2 regions of the Anoxybacillus sp. ST70 genome follow, and region 1 is predicted to be linked to the other one. Evidence: a T-box and tRNA genes for the amino acid it is inferred to sense, from the RefSeq annotation. Region 1 holds a T-box; the other holds one or more tRNA genes.
The links. A T-box is a leader RNA that pairs with one kind of tRNA and senses whether it is charged. The one in region 1 lies ahead of K1I43_RS04290 (valine--tRNA ligase), so its partner is inferred to be a tRNA-Val.
Positions count from the first base shown of each region.

Region 2: it has a tRNA-Val gene. The T-box ahead of K1I43_RS04290 (valine--tRNA ligase) is inferred to sense a tRNA for this amino acid. The anticodon was not compared.

Region 1 covers NZ_JAHZOF010000002.1:227,690-240,883, forward strand. The annotation lists gene K1I43_RS04260 (uroporphyrinogen-III synthase) at 1-328, shown strand, start outside; gene hemB (porphobilinogen synthase) at 321-1,304, shown strand; gene hemL (glutamate-1-semialdehyde 2,1-aminomutase) at 1,304-2,599, shown strand; gene K1I43_RS04275 (LysM peptidoglycan-binding domain-containing protein) at 2,687-3,592, shown strand; gene K1I43_RS04280 (protein kinase family protein) at 3,608-4,516, shown strand; gene K1I43_RS04285 (hypothetical protein) at 4,501-4,692, opposite strand; T-box leader at 4,826-5,048, shown strand; gene K1I43_RS04290 (valine--tRNA ligase) at 5,090-7,714, shown strand; gene K1I43_RS04295 (bifunctional folylpolyglutamate synthase/dihydrofolate synthase) at 7,777-9,081, shown strand; gene K1I43_RS04300 (Ig-like domain-containing protein) at 9,141-12,554, shown strand; gene K1I43_RS04305 (ankyrin repeat domain-containing protein) at 12,573-13,194, shown strand, end outside.
Region 2 covers NZ_JAHZOF010000011.1:25-4,489, forward strand. The annotation lists partial or broken rRNA gene K1I43_RS12985 (16S ribosomal RNA) at 1-47, opposite strand, end outside; tRNA gene K1I43_RS12990 (tRNA-Gly) at 106-176, opposite strand; tRNA gene K1I43_RS12995 (tRNA-Pro) at 373-449, opposite strand; tRNA gene K1I43_RS13000 (tRNA-Arg) at 468-544, opposite strand; tRNA gene K1I43_RS13005 (tRNA-Leu) at 603-685, opposite strand; tRNA gene K1I43_RS13010 (tRNA-Leu) at 709-792, opposite strand; tRNA gene K1I43_RS13015 (tRNA-Lys) at 798-873, opposite strand; tRNA gene K1I43_RS13020 (tRNA-Gln) at 1,020-1,094, opposite strand; tRNA gene K1I43_RS13025 (tRNA-Asp) at 1,143-1,218, opposite strand; tRNA gene K1I43_RS13030 (tRNA-Val) at 1,227-1,299, opposite strand; tRNA gene K1I43_RS13035 (tRNA-Glu) at 1,339-1,410, opposite strand; tRNA gene K1I43_RS13040 (tRNA-Ser) at 1,427-1,519, opposite strand; tRNA gene K1I43_RS13045 (tRNA-Asn) at 1,522-1,596, opposite strand; gene K1I43_RS13050 (SprT family protein) at 1,878-2,333, opposite strand; gene cmpA (cortex morphogenetic protein CmpA) at 2,406-2,519, shown strand; gene K1I43_RS13060 (Tex family protein) at 2,514-4,465, opposite strand, start outside.

The DNA.
Region 1 (13,194 bases):
CGAACAATTAAGCAACATAGCGAACGTGACCGATTGGATTGTATACGAAACGACATACAACGAAGAAGCAAAGCCAAAACTCATTCATTTTCTTCAGCAACGAATGATTGATGCGATCACATTTACAAGCTCATCGACGGTACATAGTTTTGCACAAGCGATCGCAGGGGAAAACGTTGACTTGTCTTTCGTCACAATCGCATGTATCGGTCCGATTACGAAACAAACAGCGCTTCAGTTCGGGCTTCCTGTTCACGTTTGCCCACATACATATACAATCGATGAGATGGTTGAACAACTTCACCAATATTTTTCAAGGAGTGAATAATATGCAATTTGCACGTCACCGTCGTTTGCGACAAACGGCCAATTTACGAGCTATGGTACGTGAAACACATCTTCATACGGAAGATTTCATTTATCCGATTTTTGTCATCGAAGGAGAAAAAATAAAAAATGAAGTGCCATCCATGCCTGGTGTATATCAGCAATCGCTTGATTATGCCATTGAAGATGTGCGCGCAGCTGTTGACTTAGGCATTCGTTCTATTATCGTGTTTGGTGTGCCGAATGAAAAAAATGATATTGCTTCGCAAGCATATTGTGAACACGGCATCGTTCAACGTGCTATTCGTGCGATAAAGAATGAGTTTCCTGAACTTGTTGTTATTGCAGATACATGCTTATGTCATTATACGAGCCATGGCCATTGTGGCATCGTAGAAAACGGGACGATTATCAATGACGATACGCTTGAATTGTTAGCGAAAACAGCAGTAAGTCAAGCGAAAGCCGGAGCGGACATCATCGCACCGTCCAATATGATGGACGGGTTTGTGGCAGCGATTCGTCAAGCGTTAGATGAAGAAGGCTTTACATATGTCCCGATCATGTCTTATGCGGTCAAATATGCTTCGGCATTTTACGGACCGTTTCGTGATGCCGCGCATAGCGCACCGCAATTTGGCGATCGTAAAACGTATCAAATGGATCCTGCCAATCGCCTAGAAGCGTTTCGTGAAGCACAAGCAGATGTGAGCGAAGGAGCCGACTTTTTAATGGTGAAACCGGCACTGTCTTATTTAGACATTATTCGCGACTTGAAAAATCATTTCCATTTGCCGATCGTTGCTTACAATGTGAGTGGGGAATATGCGATGGTAAAAGCAGCAGCACAAAATGGTTGGATCGATGAAAAAGCGGTTGTGCTTGAAATGTTAACGAGCATGAAGCGAGCAGGAGCCGACTTAATTTTAACGTATTTTGCGAAAGACGTTGCTCGTTGGTTAAAGGAGGAAAAGTGATGCGTAGCTATGAACGTTCCAAAGCAGCGTATGCTGAAGCAGTGAAACTGATGCCTGGCGGGGTAAATAGCCCGGTGCGCGCATTTAAATCGGTAAAAATGGATCCCATTTTTATGGCGCGTGGAAAAGGATCAAAAATTTACGACATTGATGGCAATGAATATATTGATTACGTTTTATCATGGGGGCCATTGATTTTAGGTCATGCAAACGACCAAGTCGTTGAGGCGTTAAAACGAGTAGCAGAAACAGGAACAAGTTTCGGAGCCCCAACGTTAATCGAAAATGAACTTGCTAAACTTGTGATGGAACGGATGCCGTCTATTGAAATCATTCGTATGGTTAGTTCAGGAACGGAAGCGACGATGAGCGCTCTTCGTTTGGCGCGAGGATATACAGGACGAAATAAAATTGTGAAATTTGAAGGTTGTTATCATGGACATGGGGATTCGCTTTTAATTAAAGCCGGATCAGGTGTCGCGACGCTCGGCTTGCCTGATAGTCCGGGAGTGCCAGAAACGGTTGCTCAACATACGATTACCGTCCCGTATAACGACTTACAAAGCGTGCGTTATGCGTTCGAAAAGTTTGGGGAAGATATCGCAGCTGTCATTGTAGAACCTGTCGCTGGAAACATGGGAGTCGTTCCGCCAGAACCAGGTTTCTTGCAAGGGTTGCGCGATGTGACGAACGAATACGGTGCACTTCTTATTTTTGATGAAGTGATGACAGGTTTCCGTGTAGACTATTATAGCGGTCAAGGCTATTATAGTGTCACTCCTGATTTAACATGTCTTGGAAAAGTCATCGGTGGAGGGCTACCGGTTGGCGCATACGGTGGCCGTGCTGAGATCATGGAGAAAATTGCGCCAAGCGGTCCGATTTATCAAGCAGGCACGTTATCCGGAAATCCGATGGCGATGACAGCAGGTTATGAAACGTTGCGTCAATTAACGCCAGAAACATATGAAACGTTCAAGAAAAAAGCGAATCGATTGGCGGAAGGATTAAGCGAAGCGGCAAAAACATACGGTATTCCACATACGATTAACCAAGCTGGCTCGATGATCGGCATTTTCTTTACAAATGAGCGTGTCATCAATTACGAAACGGCGAAAACATCCGATTTAGACTTGTTTGCTCGCTATTATCAAGAAATGGCGAACGAAGGCATTTTCTTGCCACCATCTCAGTTTGAAGGCATGTTTTTATCGACTGCCCATACGGATGAAGATATTGAAAAGACGATTAAAGCAGCGCGACGTGCGTTTGCGAAAATTAGCGATTGCCTATAAGGCGTCGCTTTTTTTATGCATACTTCTTTTTTCCTTCTCATACTCATAGTAATGTGAAATGACTTGGACGTTGAAGGAGAGATGAGCATGTTGCGTTTTTCAATTGAAGAAGCGATTGCCTTTCGACGTGAACATCACGTTGATCAATTATTATCCATTTCGCTACAACCGACGATTACGATTGAGGAACAAGAAGATTATGTGTACATTCGTGGGGTGCTAGAGTTATCAGGAGAATATACGAACCGAGAAGAAGACGGAGAAGACGATCAACCGTTTGAAGCGGTTCGCTATGTGGAACATGTACGTATAAATGATGAGCAAATTGGCGAGTTTTTGCATCAATTTCCGATCGATGTCACCGTACCGAAAGAGCGAATTGATGACATTGAACAAGTGTATGTGATGATTGAATCGTTCGACTATGATTTAAGAAAAGATGAATTACGTTTAATTGCAGAAGTGGCGATTCATGGTATTCAAATGGATAATGATCGCGAAGATGACGAATGGGAGCCATACAACGTAGACGATTTCGAGCTGTTTGAAGCAGTTGCTCGGGAAGAAGTGTATCAACAGGAAGAAACAGAAGAAGAACAAGGGAGTATCGTCAACGTCCCAACGTTTTATATGTTTCATGAAGAAAATGAACAAGTAGAAGAACCATCTTTTCAACATGAGCAAGTAGAAGATGAACGAGCAGAAGAACAAAAAGAAGAAAAACAATCGTTTCAACTTGAAATGAAAGGGAGAGATACGAACGAAAAACGAAATGAAAACGCCTTGTACTTAACAAAGCTATTCGGCAAAAATGAAGAACAGGCGTTTGCACGTTTGAAAATTTGTATTGTCCAACAAGGTGATTCGTTGGACAAGATTGCCGAGCGATACGATGTCTCTGTTCAACAATTGTTGCGTACAAACCATTTAGAGAGCGGTGCGGATATACACGAAGGCCAGTTGTTATACATTCCAACGCCAAGCAAAGTGTAAAAGGGTTGCATGGCGATGAAAACGGTGCAAAAAGAGAAGAATGTGAAAAAATGGAAAACAATAAAAGGAACATATGCGCTTAAACGAATGAAATCTTTAGCACATTGGCAGGCGATCGATCAAGCTCATCGCTTACGCATCCCGCTTGCCATCCCTATTTATGAAACGAAAAAGAGAGATGGACAATGGTACTATATTATGCCATGGTTAAAAGAAAAAACGAATCCAGCGGCATCGTTTTTTCATGATTTGGCACGATGGCATAAACATTCGTTAAAAGAAATACAAACGACAGAAACAGAAATCGAGCGGTATTACGAAGAACGCAAACTTTCCCTTGAGAACGCTAAAAAAACATTGACTCATTATATAGAAACATGTGAAAAACAATGGTATATGTCTCCGTTTCAACTACAATGCTGCACCCATTTTCTTGACGTCATGCGTGCCATTGCATTTTCTGAACATACGTTAAATGAGTGGCGCGAGCGAATGCGGGAGAAAAAGACGGTTCGCATTTGTTATATTCACGGTCGCCCGTCGTTTCAACATTATGTCGAACGAGACGACGGAACATCGTATTTTATTAGCTTTGAACAAGCGCGCTGGGCGCCTCCATTTCATGATTTACTTTTATTTTTCCGACAATATTTGCATACGTATCCGATGATATGTGATGACGCTGTACATTGGCTTTCACAATATGAACAAACATTAGCGCTTGAAGAAGATGAACGACTTTTATTTTTTCATTTACTTGTGGATCCACATCGGTTTGTTCATCTCATTCATCAGTACGAACAACAGCGACATCATCGACAAATGACAGCTACTTGGCAACGAGCGTATTGGCAAATGAAAAACATTGAATATGTCATCGGAAAGTGGGAAGAAAAGAAAGAAACAAATCAAATCCAATCGTAATGTAAAGCGAATGAAAGAAAAATGAAAATAGCGAGTAAAATGACGTCGATTGTTGTTGGAAATAAAATGGTACGGATCGCTTGAACAACAGTAATCGGAATGATGCATTGTTCAGCAATAAAGCGAAGCTTTCTGAGCCACGGTGGCCAAGCGTACGGATTGTAACGTTTACGCATATGCTCACATCCTTTTTACATGTTTCGCTCCTTCGAGGAGCTTTTCTTTTTTATCATATGTATAAAGGAGTGAAAATGTGGCAAACCTTATTGACGATTCGTATGATTTTTATATAGTATTATGTATGAATAGAAAAAAGCGAAGATAGGGAAGAGTACGGCGTAACCCGCCTTGCAGAGAGGGGAATCAATAGCTGCGAGATTTCCTAGGTTTGTGGTCGTCGGAAGGTCGCCCTAGAGCTGCTTCTTTGAACGACAGTAGAAGAAGCCGGTGCATCGCCGTTATCGATTTGAGTGCTTAAGCATTGCTTAAGAAAAAAGGTGGTACCGCGAAAGAGTCTCCTTTCGTCCTTTTCGGATGAAGGGAGTTTTTTATTTTAGTGAAGGAGGGATTTTTATGTTACCGCCAAAATATGACCACCGTGCTGTCGAGGCAAACCGTTATGAATGGTGGTTAAAAGGGAAGTTTTTTGAAGCAACAAGCGATGAATCGAAAAAGCCATTTACGATCGTCATTCCACCGCCAAATGTGACAGGAAAACTTCATTTAGGACATGCATGGGATACGACGTTGCAAGACATTATTACACGCATGAAGCGCATGCAAGGGTACGACGTCTTATGGCTTCCGGGCATGGACCATGCGGGAATTGCGACGCAAGCGAAAGTAGAAGAAAAGCTTCGTCACGAAGGAAAAACACGCTACGATTTAGGGCGTGAACGATTTGTAGAAGAAACATGGAAGTGGAAAGAAGAATATGCGGGACATATTCGTTCGCAATGGGCGAAGCTCGGTCTTGGGCTCGATTATACGCGCGAGCGCTTCACGCTTGATGAAGGGCTATCAAAAGCAGTGCGGGAAGTATTCGTTTCGTTATATAAAAAAGGGCTCATTTACCGCGGCGAATATATTATTAACTGGGATCCGGTGACGAAAACAGCGCTATCGGACATTGAAGTAGTATACAAAGATGTGCAAGGTGCGCTATACCATATGCGTTATCCGCTTGCGGACGGTTCTGGCTATATTGAAGTGGCAACGACGCGTCCGGAAACGATGCTTGGCGATACAGCAGTTGCAGTTCATCCAGAAGATGAGCGTTACAAACACCTTATCGGAAAAACAGTCATTTTACCGATCGTTGGTCGCGAAATTCCGATTGTTGGCGATGAATACGTCGATATGTCGTTCGGTTCAGGGGCGGTCAAAATTACGCCAGCACACGATCCAAACGACTTCGAAATCGGCAACCGTCACAACTTGCCGCGCATTCTTGTGATGAACGAAGACGGTACAATGAACGACAACGCCCTTCAATATAAGGGACTTGATCGTTTCGAATGCCGTAAACAAATTGTGAAAGATTTACAAGAACAAGGCGTGCTATTTAAAATTGAAGAACATATGCATGCAGTCGGTCATAGTGAGCGTAGCGGTGCAGTCGTCGAACCGTATTTATCGACGCAATGGTTTGTGAAAATGAAGCCGCTTGCTGAAGCTGCCATCGAACTACAAAAAACAGAAGGAAAAGTAAATTTCGTTCCGGAACGATTCGAAAAAACATACTTACATTGGATGGAAAATATTCGTGACTGGTGCATTTCTCGTCAGCTTTGGTGGGGACATCGCATTCCAGCGTGGTACCATAAAGAAACGGGCGAAGTGTATGTAGACCACGAGCCACCAGCAGATATCGAAAATTGGGAGCAAGATCCAGATGTATTAGATACGTGGTTCAGCTCTGCGCTTTGGCCGTTTTCGACGATGGGTTGGCCAGATGAAACATCGGCAGATTATCATCGCTATTACCCAACAGATGTGCTCGTGACAGGCTATGACATTATTTTCTTCTGGGTATCGCGCATGATTTTCCAAGCGTTAGAGTTTACTGGAAAACGTCCATTTAAAGATGTACTTATTCACGGATTAGTGCGTGATGCGCAAGGACGAAAAATGAGTAAATCGCTTGGCAATGGCGTCGATCCGATGGATGTGATCGATCAGTACGGTGCGGATTCGCTTCGCTATTTCTTAGCGACAGGAAGCGCGCCTGGTCAAGACTTGCGCTTTAGCACAGAAAAAGTCGAAGCGACATGGAACTTCGTCAATAAAATTTGGAATGCGTCTCGTTTTGCGCTTATGAATATGGAAGGATTCACGTATGATGACATCGATTTAAACGGTGAAAAAACGGTTGCCGATCATTGGATTTTAACGCGCTTAAACGAAACGATCGAGACGGTGACAAAACTTGCAGATAAATACGAGTTTGGCGAAGTCGGCCGCGTGTTATATAACTTTATTTGGGATGATTTATGCGATTGGTATATTGAGATGGCGAAATTACCGTTATACGGTGAAGATGAACAAGCGAAAAAGACGACGCGCTCAGTGCTCGCTTATGTGCTTGATCAAACAATGCGCCTCCTTCATCCGTTTATGCCGTTTGTGACGGAAGAAATTTGGCAACAGCTTCCGCATGAAGGAGAGTCGATTACAGTTGCTTCGTGGCCGCAAGTTCGTCCTAAACTAAGCAATCATGAAGCAGCTGAACAAATGCGTTTGCTTGTTGATATCATTCGCGCGGTGCGTAACATTCGCGCTGAAGTGAACACACCGTTAAGCAAGCCAATTACGTTGCACATTAAAGCGAAAGATGAGCAAATTGCAGCAACGCTTGAGAAAAATCGCTCATATATTGAGCGTTTCTGCAATCCAAGTGAACTTGTGATTGGCACAGCGATTCCAACTGTTGAAAAAGCGATGACGGCAGTTGTGACAGGTGCGGAACTCAGTTTGCCGCTTGAAGGATTAATTAATATTGAAGAAGAAGTGAAACGCCTCGAAAAAGAGTTACAAAAACTCGATCAAGAAGTCGAGCGTGTGCAAAAGAAATTAAGCAATGAAGGCTTTTTAGCGAAAGCGCCAGCGCACGTTGTCGAAGAGGAGCGGAAAAAAGAGCGCGACTATATAGAAAAACGTGAAGCTGTTCGCGCCCGTCTTGCACAATTAAAGCAATAGTTTTATGATAAAGACGAATCCACTTTGGATTCGTCTTTCATTTTGCACAGGAGGGATTTTTCATGGTTCGTACATATAAAGAGGCAGTCGATTGGATTCATAATCGTTTATCATTAGGTGTAAAGCCGGGGTTGAAACGAATGGAATGGATGATGGAAAAGCTCGGTCATCCACAACGCCGCATAAAAGCAATACATGTTGGTGGAACGAATGGAAAAGGTTCAACCGTTTGTTTTTTACGTCATATATTACAAGAAGCAGGGTATCGTGTCGGAACGTTTACATCGCCTTATGTTGAACAATTTAATGAACGCATTAGCATCAATGGGCAACCGATTCGTGACGTTGATTTAATGAAACTCGTTCAAGTGATTCGGCCTTTAGCAGAAGAGCTAGAACAGACGGAATTAGGTGGTCCGACCGAATTTGAAGTCATTACGGCTATGGCGCTCTATTATTTTGGAAAAATGAACGTACAAGACGTCGTCATTTTTGAAGTAGGACTTGGTGGTCGTTTAGATTCGACGAACGTCATTTATCCGCTTTTATCAGTGATTACAAATGTCGGTTACGATCATATACATATATTAGGGAATACACTTGAACAAATTGCGTTTGAAAAAGCGGGAATTATAAAAGCGGGCATCCCGGTCGTCACCGCCATCGACCAGCCTGAAGCTGTACGGGTTGTAGAGGAAAAAGCAGCATCTGTACGTTCGAAAGTATATGCGCTCGGTCGCGATTTTACCGTTTTTGCTCATGAACCAACGACGAATGGGGAACGGTTTTCATTACAAACACCGTTTACGACATATCATGATGTAACGACGGAGATGTTTGGCGGGCATCAAGTGAAAAACGCAGCACTTGCGCTAATGGCGGCTGATTATTTACGCACGTATTATTCGTTTTTGATTGAGCGAGAACATATGTATAACGGCATTCGGAAAGCCGAGTGGCTCGGACGATTTGAGAAGATGAACGATCGCCCGCTTATTATTATTGATGGGGCGCATAACGAAGAAGGAATCGATAGCCTTGTGGCGACAATGAACGCTCATTATCCGAACCGTCGCGTTCATGTCCTTTTTACAGCGTTAGGCGATAAACCAGTCACAGCGATGATTCGAAAACTAGAAACGAATGCACAAACGATGACGTTTACAACATTTGATTTTCCACGTGCTCTTTCCGCCGAACAACTAGTCGAACAAGCAACACATCCAAACGTTCAATGCACGAACGATTGGAAACAATGGCTAAAAGAAAAGCGAAAACAAGTGGGAAAAGACGACATCATTTTAATTACAGGTTCGCTTTATTTCATCTCAAACGTACGAAATTTTATAAAAAATAAATATAAATAATGGCAAGAGTACTGGTATAATAGATAAAAAAATAGGACTTTTGAAAGGGGGAGAGGTAGGTGAAAAGAGCTGTTTCGGTGTTTTTAACACTTCTTTTGCTTGTTCCGTTGTTTACTCCTGTTATGACTGTGCGTGCGACGGACAACATCACATACAATGTACTTGAAATTGTTAGCCATGCTGATCAATTATCTTCGTCACCATTAAAAAAAGAACTCGGAAGCACATCGAATATAAATGTGACGACAATGACGATGAAGCGCTTTGTTGCATTACGGGACGAATTAGACGGGAAATACGATGCGATCGTTATTTCGAGTGGAGACTATAATCCGACGAAGCTAGGGAAAATGTCTGGAAATACTCAAGCACATAATACGGCAAATGTCTTAAATGATATTACAGATTTAAAAGCAAGACAAATAAAAACATTTTATATTGACAAAGGGTTACCTGTTTTTCTTCATGACGGTAGTGTAAAAAAATATTCAACGAGTAAATTGTATAGCTACTCTCAATCTGCTGCATGGAAAACAAAAACAAATGTCATTTTCTTTACAACGAATACGAACATAAAAAACTACTTTGCGACAAATGGTACGAAACGTCCTCATTTCGTGTTAACAAATGCCCCCTCTCCTACAAAAACGTATAAAAAAGGGGACACATTGTCGTTCGTATATCAAATCACGAATTATACGCAATTTCAAAATAAATGGCTAACTGTAAACTTATATATTGACTCTGATTTTAACGACAAATATACAAGTGAAGAAATTGTCGCATCCAAACAAGTGCAAGGAGCGACAGGAACGATTTCATACACGCTTCCAGCTGGTTATTCAGGTCCGCGCTATTGGAAAGTAGAAATTGTTGATGAAACGAGTGCATTAAAAGATTATGTGAAAGGGTTTGTGAAGTTTCAAGATGTTGTCGCAAACATTAAAGTGTTACAAATTCGTAAAGGGAACGATGCCAGTTCATTATTGAATACGAAAAATATGAATCCAAACTTTTTAAGTCGTACGAACGAATATAACATTCATATTGACGTAACAACATTAGATCATTTCCAAAGAAGCAAAACGTACGAACCGAATTACTCACATGAAGTGATTAATGGAAAATATGATATGATCATTTTTGGATTTGCTGATTGTTATAACGGATGTGGATCTACTACTCTAAATCCAAATGCAGTCCAATCCGTTAAAAACTTTATCCAATCCGGTCAAAGCGTGATGTTTACACACGATGTCATGTTCGGAGAAAATAACATATGGGTCAATGAATTTGGTTCAATCGTTGGACAAATTCAGCCATGGACAGATTTAGGAAATGGGGCTCCAAATCCGTCAACAAGTACAAAACAAGTAAATAGCGGTTTAATGACAAACTATCCTTTTCAGTTAGGAGAAAACATCTCGATTGCATTAACACATAACCAATATTATACACTTAACTTAGAAGATGAAAACATTATTTCATGGTATAACATTGTCGGCTCTTCACGTGACGTATATGATAGCTGGAACCATTACTATACGTATTCCAATGGAAACGTCACATATTCTGGAACCGGACATGTCGGAACAACATCAGCCTTTCCAGAAGAAGAACAAAAACTATTCGTCAATACGATGTATCGTGCGTTTTTCGGTTCGAACCATGCACCGCAGTTGACAGTCGTCACACCACAAGAAAACGAAAAAATTCCGAGCAACCAGCCGATTGAGCTATCGTACAAAGTAAAAGATTTAGATTTAGTTGACCGAACGGTTTCTACGAAAGTATGGTTAAACGGTCAAGAAATGTATGCGGAAAATAATGTGCCAAACGGCAAGATGATCATTCAATCCATTCCGCACAATATGCCAGATGGCGGGATGGCAACGATCAAAATTGAAGCAACAGATGCGCGCGGAGCAAAAGTAACAAAAGAATTTCAAGTGGTGATTGAAAAAGTATCGGCAAATATCGAAGTCAATCGGGCGATTTCAACAACGCTTACACCGGTTAACGAACCGATCGCGATGCAATATACGGTAACGCCAAAACCGTTGTCTTTATTAACGAATACGTTGTTAAAAGTAACGAACATCGCGTTTGAAGAAAAATTGCCAGCAGGGATCGAAGTGGTTTCATTGCCAAATGGATTTACAAAACAAGGAACGGTGACAGAAGGCTATACAATTAAAGGAACGTTGCCAGATATTTCATTTGTTAAGTCGGGAACAACATATATCGCTGAACCGCAAACGTTTACGATTCAAGTGAAACCGACGGCGAAAGGAACGTTTTCGCTCTCACAAGCTAAACTGACGTACAAAGATATAAATACGCAAGTCGTCAATGTATCGTTTAACGTCGTATCTTTCGTTTCAGATTACAAAATAACAGATGCCACGCTACCAAGCACAATTTTTGTGAACCGTGGCGTGCCGAAAAATGCGCGGTTATTGTTAAACGTCTTGCCGCAAGAAGCGACGATCGCATCAGTAGAATGGAGCGAAAATAGTCATGGGCAAGTTATTTCGATTGACCAAAACGGCGTCATTACCGCAATACAAGAAGGAACAGCACAAGTGACAGCAAAAGTAAAAGATATGTTCGGTAACGTCAAAACAACAACAATGACGGTCATTGTACGCATTCCAGTCGATTCGATAACGATTCAAAACTTTACTGTTTATGTCGGTGAAACGATTCCAATTCCAATAAACGTATCACCTGCAGATGCGAAAAAAGCCGTATCTTATTCGCTAGGAAATAGCTTGTATGCTGAAGTGAATGGTGCAACCGGAACGATTACAGGATTAAAAGAAGGAGTAACGACGTTAACTGTTCAAGCGTTCAATAGAAATGATGAACTCATTGAAAAAACAGTGACCGTCACTATTGAAGCGATTCCAGTCACTGCTGTTGTCGTATCTCCAACGGTTGTAAATATGAACATTGGAGAAACGGCTACGCTTGCCGCAACCGTTGCACCAAATAACGCGACGTACAAAACGATTGAATGGAGATCGTCCAATCCGAATATCGCTTCTGTCGATGAAAATGGACGTGTCACAGGGCTAAGCACAGGGCAAGTGACAATAACAGCGCAAGCACACAACGGTGTGATCGGAACAGCAATCGTTCATGTTGGTTCGCCGTTGACAGGTATTTCACTTCCATCTACATTGCTTGTTCAAAAAGGGAAAACGATCAATGTATTGCCATACATTGCACCAATCCCAGCAAATGCGACGACAAAAATTGTAAGCCGTTCATTTGCTGTTGGAAATAGTTACTATGCTGTTGTCGATCAAAATGGAGAAGTCACTGCGAAACGTCTCGGTGAAACGCCACTGACGGTGAAACTCGTTGATGAAACAGGGAAAACGTGGACGGCATCAACAGTTATTCGCATTGTTGAACAAGCGACAGATCCAACGAAAGGCGGAAATAAAAACGGTTGGCTGTACTAACAAAGGATGTGAACACGTATGAAAAAATTGATGATGCTATTTGTCATCATCAGCTTATTAAGCGGATGTTTTCCGTCGAAAGAAGAAAAACAAAAAAAATTCATCAAAGCGATCGAACAAGGAAATGTAGAAGCGGTTCGCGACTATATGAAACAAGAAAAAAATATTAACTTTAAAATGAACAATGAAACACCGCTTGATGTAGCCATGCGGAACGGTCAGCGTGAAATTGCGGTTCAACTATTAAAAGCTGGAGGGAAGTCGGCTGTTATGCCACTTCCTCCCCTCCATTTTGCGCTCGCTTCTTCTTTGGCTCAAGGAGATGAAGAAAATATTGAAATTGTGAAACAAATGGTGAACGAACAGACGGTGCGTGAAAAAGATAAGGAAAACAATACCCCATTGCATATCGCAGCAGGGAGTGGAGATCTTTCCCTCGTTCAACTCGTTTGCCAATACGATGTTGATATGAATGCGGAAAATAAACAAGGGGAAACGCCATTATTGCTTGCGGTGCAGGCAGGGAATGTGGATGTTGTCCGCTTTTTATATGAACGTGGGGCAAATGTGGAAATTGCCAATAAATCTGGTGAAACGCCGTTATATAAAGCTGTTGAACGAAATTTTATGGATGTAGCAA
Region 2 (4,465 bases), on a different contig from region 1:
GCACGCCGCCAGCGTTCGTCCTGAGCCAGGATCAAACTCTCCATAGAAAAGTTATCCTTAGCTTCTGTACGCTTTTCGCTTCGTTCAGTTTTCAAGGAACATCAAAGCGGGTGATGGGAATCGAACCCACGACATCAGCTTGGAAGGCTGAGGTTTTACCACTAAACTACACCCGCACGTTGTTAATTGATTTTCATCAACATTACATACTACGACCAATCATGCCTCTTCCTCTACTAGCAAATCCGAAGATGATTGATGCGTCGAGGCAACTCGTAGCTGATTCAGCGAAGTGTCGCTCGTGGCTGAGGTTTTACCACTAAACTACACCCGCATATTGTTGATTGATTTTTATCAATATTACATACGAGATGGTCGGGAAGACAGGATTCGAACCTGCGACCCCATGGTCCCAAACCATGTGCTCTACCAAGCTGAGCTACTTCCCGTCCTCATTGATATAAACATGGCGCGCCCGAGAGGATTCGAACCCCTAACCTTCTGATCCGTAGTCAGATGCTCTATCCAATTGAGCTACGGGCGCATTTTTAACGACCTTTTCAATATATCACATTTCATCAATCAAAGTCAAGTTTTTTAGATGCGGCCGAGAGGACTTGAACCTCCACGGGGTTGCCCCCACTAGGCCCTCAACCTAGCGCGTCTGCCATTCCGCCACGACCGCATATTGTTAAAAAACCGACCGACTGGTGCGGGTGGAGGGACTTGAACCCCCACGCCAAAGGCGCCAGATCCTAAGTCTGGTGCGTCTGCCAATTCCGCCACACCCGCATACATGGTGAGCCATGGAGGACTCGAACCTCCGACCCTCTGATTAAAAGTCAGATGCTCTACCTGCTGAGCTAATGGCTCATTAATAAATTAAAAAACCTTATTCAATTTTGCTTTACCTGTCCCTTCCTCTACTAGCACACTCAAGATGTCAAGTGCGTCGGGACAACTCGCAACATATTCGAAGAAGTTTTGCTCGTTGCTGAGCTAATGGCTCATTACGTCAATGGCTGGGCTAGCTGGATTCGAACCAGCGCATCACGGAGTCAAAGTCCGTTGCCTTACCGCTTGGCTATAGCCCAATAAACAATTGAACATGTATGTTGAAACGCTATAAAAACTTTTTTTAATGGCGGTCCCGACGGGGATCGAACCCGCGATCTCCTGCGTGACAGGCAGGCATGTTAACCACTACACCACGGGACCAACAAGAGTGGAGGATGACGGGATCGAACCGCCGACCCCTTGCTTGTAAGGCAAGTGCTCTCCCAGCTGAGCTAATCCTCCGAAATAAAATGGAGTGAACAAAATGAGCACTCCAAAGGATGACCCGTACGGGATTCGAACCCGTGTTACCGCCGTGAAAGGGCGGTGTCTTAACCACTTGACCAACGGGCCATATTCATTATCTTCCTGGCGGAGAAGGCGGGATTTGAACCCGCGCGCCGTAAAAGAACGACCTAACGGTTTAGCAAACCGTCCCCTTCAGCCACTTGGGTACTTCTCCAATGGCTCCGCAGGTAGGATTCGAACCTACGACCGCTCGGTTAACAGCCGAGTGCTCTACCACTGAGCTACTGCGGAATAATAACAAAAGTGGCTCATACTACCCAACCAATATTATAGTTTAACTTTACTGCCTCTTCCTCTACTAGTATACTCAATGATGATGGATGCATCGAGGCAACTCGCAACTTATTCAAAGAAGCGTTGCTCGTCACTGAGCTACTGCGGAACAATCTAATCATTAGGACTGCTTATATTATATTTATTCTTTTTACGTCTGTCAACCGTCTTTTTCTCACTTGTTTTTTCTCGTTGAATAACGACGGCTTTTATAATTTAGCATATAAAGATTTGGCTTGTCAACACTCTCTTTTTATTTTTTTTAATTTTCCTCGACAGCGTCCACATACATATCGATTCGTATCCATCGCTCTTTTACGCACATATATATAATGGCATGATGTGCATTCATAATAATATTTCTTTCCTGTCTTTGCTAATACAACAGGTTTGCAAAAGCGTGGAGCTTGTACTTTTTGTAACAATTCTCGAAAATCACGATCACGATGGCGATAACCTTTTCCTTCTAAGTGCAAATGATAGTGGCATAATTCGTGCTTAATTACTTGAATGAGTTCTTCTTCCCCGTGTTGTTCGTAATATTTTCGATTCAGTTCAATGTTATGTGTAGAAAGTAAATACCTCCCGCCTGTCGTCTTTAACCGGTCATTAAATAGTGCTCGATGCCGAAATGGCTTATGAAATATATGTAACGATATGCACTCAACAAGCTCCTGCAACTCGCGCTCATCCATTTTCTTTCCGTCCTTTCACCATTGGGCTCTTTTACTCATAACATAATAAAAAACAATTTGAAGGTGATCGTCATGCCGATGTGGCTAAAAAACCAAATGCGCCGTGCATATTATGAGAAAAATCGCGCTCAAATTAAACTTCTCAATCAATGTTGGTTTTTTTACCGGAAAACACACTGCTCATGACAGTGTGTTTTCCGATGTTGGAGGAATCATTGTTAAAGCAATGCGCTCTTTTTGCAAATCGACCGAATCAACCCATACTTTTACAATATCCCCGACTGACACAACATCAAGCGGATGTTTCACATATCGATTGCTTAGTTTGGAAATATGAACAAGTCCATCTTGTTTCACACCGATATCTACGAATACACCGAAATCGACGACGTTTCGTACTGTTCCCTCTAATTCCATACCTTTTTTCAAATCCTCCATCTTCAACACATGTTGCTTGAGGATTGGCTTCGGCAAATCATCGCGCGGATCGCGCTCTGGGCGCTTAAGTGCATCGATAATATCTTGGAGCGTCAATACCCCTATGTTCAATTCTTGTGCTGTTTCTTCTATATTTATCCCTTCAAGTGCAACTCGCAATTGCTCACTTCCGATCGCTTCTGTCGAAAAACCGAGGCGTCGTAACAATTGATACACTTCTTCATATCGCTCAGGGTGGATTGGTGTGCGGTCTAACGGCTCATCTCCATCTATGATGCGCAAAAACCCGATGCATTGCTCGTACGTTTTCGCTCCAAGGCGCGGAATATGTTTTAATTGCACACGATTTGTAAACTTCCCGTGTTCTTCACGGTATTTCACAATATTTTCGGCCACTGTCTTCGTTAAGCCAGATACATATTGCAGCAATGTTGGAGAAGCTGTATTCACGTTTACACCAACTTGGTTGACAACCGTTTCTACGACAAATTGCAACGATTGCTCAAGCTTTTTTTGCGACACGTCATGCTGATATTGCCCAACTCCTACAGACTTCGGATCAATTTTTACTAATTCAGCAAGCGGGTCTTGAACGCGTCGAGCAATCGATACAGCGCTTCGTTCCTCCACTTGCAGATGTGGAAACTCTTTACGCGCTAAATCTGATGCAGAATATACACTTGCCCCTGCTTCATTGACAATTAAATAAAACACGTTTCCTTCCCACTCAGAAATTGTATCAGCTACAAACTGCTCTGTCTCTCGCGATGCCGTTCCGTTTCCAATCGCAATTAACTCTACTTGATACATATGAAGCAATTGCTTTAATTTTTCTTTCGCTTTCTCCACCTCATTTTTCGGTGGATGTGGATAAATGACATCAATATGAAGTACCTTTCCGGTTTCATCGACGACGGCTAACTTACATCCTGTACGATATGCTGGGTCGATCCCTAAAACGACCTTGCCTTTTAACGGTGGTTGCAGCAGCAAGTTGCGTAAGTTTTCAGCGAAAATGTGGATCGCTCGTTCTTCCGCATGTTCTGTCAACTCATTTCGTACCTCTCGCTCAATAGACGGAGCAATCAAACGTTTATATGCATCTTCAATCGCCTCAGCAACAATGTCAGCTGCCGATGAGCGCTCATTTTGTATAACTTGTTTACGAATGTATGTAATGATTCGTTCAGCATCTACATCAATTGCAATGCGTAAAATTCCTTCATTTTCGCCGCGGTTCATTGCTAAAACACGGTGGGCAGGCGCTTTAGCGACCGGTTCACGGTGATCGTAATACATTTCAAATACACGCTTTTCGTCTTTTTCTACTTCTTTTCCAACAGAAACGATCATTCCTGTTTGCCACGTTTGCTGACGAATCCATTGACGAAGCGTGGCGTCATCGGACACTTTTTCAGCAATAATATCTTTCGCACCTTGGATCACTTCTTCGATCGTATGTACTTCTTTTTGCTCATCAATAAACAATTGTGCTCGTTCTGTAATCGACTCATTCGGAAACGTTAATAACCATTCTGCAAAAGGTTCCAACCCTTTTTCTTTCGCAATTGTCGCTTTTGTTCGTCGCTTTTGTTTATATGGACGATATAAGTCTTCTACTTCTTGCAGTTTCGTCGCTTTTGTAATCGCTTCTTTCAGTTCGTCCGTCAACTTTCCTTGTTCATCAATTAAAC